DNA from 2 places in the Paenibacillus sp. FSL M7-0420 genome. Region 1 is predicted to be linked to the other one. Evidence: a T-box and tRNA genes for the amino acid it is inferred to sense, from the RefSeq annotation. Region 1 holds a T-box; the other holds one or more tRNA genes.
What was found. The T-box of region 1 lies ahead of MKX51_RS15530 (alanine--tRNA ligase). A T-box ahead of a tRNA ligase gene usually reads a tRNA of that ligase, here a tRNA-Ala.

Region 1 (3,420 bases):
GGCATCTGCACCTGTAACTTTACCCTTATACTTAAGATGTTTTTGGATTTCAACTTCTCCTTGCTGTAACGTTCTATAGAAAAGATTTTCTTCCTTATTTACGATTTCGATAACTTTCTTTTTATTGCCGAACAAATCTTCATAAGCTGTTGCTTCATCTATATAAACTTCAGACAACAGACCCACAAAGCTTCCTTGTATCCCTATTTTTTTACCTGCACGAATCGCCCTTCTTAATAGCCTTCTTGTTATATATCCTGCATCACTATTAGCTGGCTCCGCACCGTCATTAATGAGGAAAGTAGCTGCTCTTACATGATCCAGTATGATTCTAAACGACTTTAAATCGTCAGTATAGGATTTACCGCTCAGCTCCATCAACTTGTTCTTGGGGTTAAGGAAGAAAGCCGTATTATAGATATCCTTGTCTCCATTAAGGGCTGTTGCAACCCTTTCTAATCCGCCTCCATAATCCAGATTGGGATTTTGCATTTTTACGAATCCGGTGTCTTCTTTGGTGTAACACATAAATACGTTATTCCCAATTTCCAGAAATCTGTCGCTTTCAGAAGCAGGATGATCCAGTGGATCACCGCTTGGGTCAAGATCATAGAACATTTCACTATCAGGTCCACCCGGTTCACCAACCGGCATATGGAGCGGACTTCCGGCCCGGCTCCACCAGTTTTCTTGTTCATCGTATAAGAATATTTTCCCGCCTCTAGATGCCCCATATTGCCAGGGATCCTCTTCAATGATGGGATCTATCCCAACGGATTTGAATTTTGCTGACCAGAGCCCAATGGCTTCCGTATCTTTCGGTATATTCAATTCGTCACTTCCTGCGAAAGCACTGATATACAGCCTGCCCGGATCCATTCCTAATTCGATAATATGCCAATTCCAAATGGCATCGATTTGTTTTTGCTTATAGTTATGTTCATTTGCTTTGAACTCCCACCGGCCTATCATTTCGAAAAATGTCAGATGTGACGTATCTCCTACTTCCTCAATATCCACTGTCCTCAAGCACTTCTGAATATTAGCAATCTCATTGCCGATCGGATGTTTTTCCCCCAATAAATAGGGAACCATCGGCTGCATGCCGCTTCCTGTAAACAACGTCGAGGGATCATTCTCCGGTAACAAGCTTGCGGAGGGCACTTGGCTTGCCCCTATTCCTTTCATAAAATCAATATATGATCGTCTTAATCCATCTGGTGTCATTCTCACCATGCTCAATCCCTCCATCAAATATTATTTATGCTTAATAATACAAAAAAGCCCTAAGCTGACATGTTTCTTGTCAACTTAGGGCGAACGATTATGTCCGTGTTACCACCTAACTTCAGATTGCTCTGCGCTCTATCAGTACGGGATTTCTCCGATACTGTTTCCTGAATAACGGTGGAACTCCGTTGAAGCCTACTAAGATTGCTCTGTTCGGTTCACAGCTCCGAGACTGCTTCACTATTAGATCAATGAAGATTCGCACCAACCATCTTCTCTCTGTGAGATCCTTAATAGTTACTATTTCTCATCATAGCCTTTTTGTTTTAAGTTACAGCAATGCTAGCACAATTAACTTTCTTCGTCAATTTATATTGCACAATTATTGTTTACTAATTTTATCGCATTAATTGTGATTCTGATCATAGTTGATATTCAAAAACCTAAATATACTGAAAACACTATAATTACATTTTTTTCATTTATATCCATTTTGGGATCTGTGAATAATGATGTAGTTGTAAATTTCACGAAAGGGGTCTTGCCCTCTCCACACTCTCCCTCCGTACATTAAGGTTGTTCGCCGCCTTAGTCCTTGCACCCCAGATCGCAGCTTGAGTAAGTACACAGGCTTGATTTAAAACCTACCAATTTGATCGGAGGAGTATTAATTATGAAAAAGACTGTAGCTTCACTTCTTGCAGGTGTTGTAGCACTTGGGTCCTTTGCTTCGGTGGGCGCTGCCGCTGAAAACAACGAGCGTAATCAGCCTGCCGAGCTCTTCTCAGGCTCTTCCCCCATTTCGATTACGGGCCAAGCCTGGAAAGCTCCAGCAGGCTCCGCTTTTGAGGACAAAGTATGGGGATATCTTGAAAGTGTTAAAGGGAACCTGCATCTTTCGGCTAAGGAGGATATTCGGGGAAAATTTAAAATTACAGAGCAAACCATAAGCAGCAAGACCGGCAGCCAGCATTACCGGTTAAGCCAGTATATCTCGGGAATACCGGTATATGGAGCCGATCAGACCCTGCATATCGACAAAGACGGCAATGTTACCTCCCTGCTGGGAAGTGTAGTTGAAGATGTGTACCAGACCATTCCGCAGCCGCTGATTCAACTCCAAACCATATCCGGAGCAGATGCCATCCTGGCAGCCAGCCAGGATGCCACGCTGGAGCATGGACCGCTAGGTGAGCCCCAAGTTACTCCTGCAGCGGATTTGTATTATTTTATCGTTGACGGAGAACCTAAATTAGTCTATAAAACGGAAGTGAACGTTCTGGAACCCGAGCCTTTGCGGATACGGTACTTCATTTCTGCGGAGAATGGCAGCGTACTGTTCAAATATAATATCTTAGAGAACCTGACGGGTACGGGTACTGGAGTTTTTGGAGATACCAAGACGTTCGAGACACGCCTCTCAGGCTCAACCTACCAGCTGTATGACAGTACCCGCGGAAAGGGCATTGTGACCTATACCGCCAAGAACAAGACCTCTCTTCCGGGGACGCTCTTAACCAGCACTAACAATGTCTGGACAGACAAAGCCGCAGTTGATGCCCACACCTATGCTGAGAGAACCTACGATTATTATCTCCAGCATTTCGGCCGCAACAGTCTGGACAACAAGGGACTGCAGATCCGTTCAACCGTTCATTACTACACTTCCTATAACAACGCATTTTGGAATGGTGCGCAGATTGTTTTCGGTGATGGGGATGGGTCTACCTTTACACTGCTGTCCGGTGATATGGACGTGGTAGGCCACGAGCTGACGCATGGTGTGACTGAGAAAACTTCCAATCTTGAATACTACGGAGAACCAGGGGCACTCAATGAGTCCTTCTCCGACATCATCGGAAATTCAATAGAAGGTGCGAACTGGCTGATTGGTGATAAAGTATATACACCTGGTATAGCGGGGGACGCACTACGCTCACTAGCTAATCCGCCATTGTACGGTCAGCCTGATAAGTACAGCGACCGGTACACCGGCACCGGTGACGAAGGCGGTGTGCATACGAACAGCGGCATCAATAACAAAGCTTTCTATCTGGCTGCTCAAGGCGGTACGTTTAACGGTATAACGGTCACAGGTATTGGCCGTGAGGATGCCGTTCAAATCTATTACAATGCACTTGTATATTACCTTACAACCTCATCCAACTTCTCTGCTGCACGTACAGCCGT
Region 2 (3,420 bases), 2.8 Mb from region 1:
AAAACTGAACAAATGGAACGCTTTAATTTTTACAAGATTCATTTATGAATCGTCAGTTTCAAAATGAGCAATCGCTCTTTTCGATAGTTTTCGGATGGTTATTTCCTCGAAGTGATTCGGGTGAAGTATCCGCTCGGAAAAACCTAATTGGAGAGTTTGATCCTGGCTCAGGACGAACGCTGGCGGCGTGCCTAATACATGCAAGTCGAGCGGAGTTTGAAAGGGAGCTTGCTTCCTTTCAAACTTAGCGGCGGACGGGTGAGTAACACGTAGGCAACCTGCCCTCAAGCCTGGGATAACTACCGGAAACGGTAGCTAATACCGGATAATTTCTTTCTTCTCCTGAGGAGAGAATGAAAGGCGGAGCAATCTGCTGCTTGGGGATGGGCCTGCGGCGCATTAGCTAGTTGGTGGGGTAACGGCCCACCAAGGCGACGATGCGTAGCCGACCTGAGAGGGTGAACGGCCACACTGGGACTGAGACACGGCCCAGACTCCTACGGGAGGCAGCAGTAGGGAATCTTCCGCAATGGGCGCAAGCCTGACGGAGCAACGCCGCGTGAGTGATGAAGGTTTTCGGATCGTAAAGCTCTGTTGCCAGGGAAGAACGTCCGGTAGAGTAACTGCTGCCGGAGTGACGGTACCTGAGAAGAAAGCCCCGGCTAACTACGTGCCAGCAGCCGCGGTAATACGTAGGGGGCAAGCGTTGTCCGGAATTATTGGGCGTAAAGCGCGCGCAGGCGGTTATTTAAGTCTGGTGTTTAAACCTTGGGCTCAACCTGAGGTCGCACTGGAAACTGGGTGACTTGAGTACAGAAGAGGAAAGTGGAATTCCACGTGTAGCGGTGAAATGCGTAGATATGTGGAGGAACACCAGTGGCGAAGGCGACTTTCTGGGCTGTAACTGACGCTGAGGCGCGAAAGCGTGGGGAGCAAACAGGATTAGATACCCTGGTAGTCCACGCCGTAAACGATGAGTGCTAGGTGTTAGGGGTTTCGATACCCTTGGTGCCGAAGTTAACACAGTAAGCACTCCGCCTGGGGAGTACGGTCGCAAGACTGAAACTCAAAGGAATTGACGGGGACCCGCACAAGCAGTGGAGTATGTGGTTTAATTCGAAGCAACGCGAAGAACCTTACCAGGTCTTGACATCCAACTAACGAAGCAGAGATGCATCAGGTGCCCTTCGGGGAAAGTTGAGACAGGTGGTGCATGGTTGTCGTCAGCTCGTGTCGTGAGATGTTGGGTTAAGTCCCGCAACGAGCGCAACCCTTGACTTTAGTTGCCAGCAGGTTGAGCTGGGCACTCTAGAGTGACTGCCGGTGACAAACCGGAGGAAGGTGGGGATGACGTCAAATCATCATGCCCCTTATGACCTGGGCTACACACGTACTACAATGGCCGGTACAACGGGAAGCGAAGCCGCGAGGTGGAGCCAATCCCAGCAAAGCCGGTCTCAGTTCGGATTGCAGGCTGCAACTCGCCTGCATGAAGTCGGAATTGCTAGTAATCGCGGATCAGCATGCCGCGGTGAATACGTTCCCGGGTCTTGTACACACCGCCCGTCACACCACGAGAGTTTACAACACCCGAAGTCGGTGGGGTAACCCGCAAGGGAGCCAGCCGCCGAAGGTGGGGTAGATGATTGGGGTGAAGTCGTAACAAGGTAGCCGTATCGGAAGGTGCGGCTGGATCACCTCCTTTCTATGGAGAATCGTCTTCTGCAATGAAGACATTCAAATAAAAGTCTTTAGGAAGCTTGCTTCCTGAAGCAGGCTTTACTTCGTAAAGCCTTGAGCGTTTCCATTTGTTCGGTTTTGATGGAATTTGCGGGGCCATAGCTCAGCTGGGAGAGCGCCTGCCTTGCAAGCAGGAGGTCAGCGGTTCGATCCCGCTTGGCTCCACCAACAAACTTCATCTATTTGTTATGTCTGAAATACTCGATACATCGTCTGTTATTCCGAACATCACAGTCGTGATTGTTTCATAATAACAGCAACTTGATCCTTGAAAACTGGATACCGAAACGAATTTGCGTTTTAGAACATTCCTTTAAGCTGAACTTGTGTAAACAAGTTTTGAATTAATGGCGATGCTAGCGATGATCTGGATGGAAATAAAGGCGTTGAAGAAATTCATTGTCCGATATTTTCCTAAAGGAAAAATCGAGGTTAAGCTACTAAGAGCACACGGAGGATGCCTAGGCGCCAGGAGCCGACGAAGGACGTGGCGAACAACGAAACTGCCTCGGGGAGCTGTAAGCAAGCTTTGATCCGGGGGTGTCCGAATGGGGAAACCCAGCTGTGGTAATTCGCAGTTACTCGTATCTGAATACATAGGATACGCAGAGGCAGACCAGGGGAACTGAAACATCTAAGTACCCTGAGGAAGAGAAAACAATAGTGATTCCGTCAGTAGCGGCGAGCGAACGCGGAACAGCCTAAACCAAGAGGCTTGCCTCTTGGGGTTGTGGGACGTCTCACATGGAGTTACAAAGGAATAGGGTAGGTGAAGAGGTCTGGAAAGGCCCGCGATAGAGGTAAAAGCCCTGTAGCCCAAACTGTGTTCTCTCCGAGACGGATCCCGAGTAGTGCGGGGCACGTGAAACCCCGTATGAATCCAGCAGGACCATCTGCTAAGGCTAAATACTACCTGGCGACCGATAGTGAAACAGTACCGTGAGGGAAAGGTGAAAAGCACCCCGGAAGGGGAGTGAAATAGAACCTGAAACCGTGTGCTTACAAAAAGTCAGAGCCCTTTCTATGGGTGATGGCGTGCCTTTTGTAGAATGAACCGGCGAGTTACGTTTAACATGCAAGGTTAAGGTGAGAAGCCGGAGCCGCAGCGAAAGCGAGTCTGAATAGGGCGATTGAGTATGTGGACGTAGACCCGAAACCGTGTGATCTACCCCTGTCCAGGGTGAAGGTGCGGTAACACGCACTGGAGGCCCGAACCCACGCATGTTGAAAAATGCGGGGATGAGGTGGGGGTAGCGGAGAAATTCCAATCGAACTCGGAGATAGCTGGTTCTCCCCGAAATAGCTTTAGGGCTAGCCTCGGTGAATGGAGTGGTGGAGGTAGAGCACTGATTGGGTGCGGGGCCCGCAAGGGTTACCAAGCTCAGTCAAACTCCGAATGCCATTTACTTCTTGCCGGGAGTCAGACAGTGAGTGCTAAGATCCATTGTCAAAAGGGAAACAGCCCAGACCATCAGCTAAGGTCCCCAAGTGTGTGTTAAGTGGGAAAGGATGTGGAGTTGCACAGACAACCAGGATGTTGGCTTAGAAGCAGCCACCATTGAAAGAGTGCGTAATAGCTCACTGGTCGAGTGACTCTGCGCCGAAAATGTAACGGGGCTAAACACACCACCGAAGCTATGGCTAGATGCTTTGCATCTGGGGTAGGGGAGCGTTGTATGT

Region 2: it encodes a tRNA-Ala, which carries the amino acid that the T-box ahead of MKX51_RS15530 (alanine--tRNA ligase) is inferred to sense. The anticodon was not compared.

The regions. Positions count from the first base shown of each region.
Region 1 covers NZ_JBBOCJ010000001.1:3,683,302-3,686,721, reverse strand. Annotated here, with positions in the region: gene MKX51_RS15530 (alanine--tRNA ligase) at 1-1,236, opposite strand, end outside; T-box leader at 1,310-1,553, opposite strand; gene MKX51_RS15525 (M4 family metallopeptidase) at 1,904-3,420, shown strand, end outside.
Region 2 covers NZ_JBBOCJ010000001.1:6,522,903-6,526,322, reverse strand. Annotated here, with positions in the region: rRNA gene MKX51_RS28090 (16S ribosomal RNA) at 145-1,705, shown strand; tRNA gene MKX51_RS28085 (tRNA-Ala) at 1,833-1,908, shown strand; rRNA gene MKX51_RS28080 (23S ribosomal RNA) at 2,171-3,420, shown strand, end outside.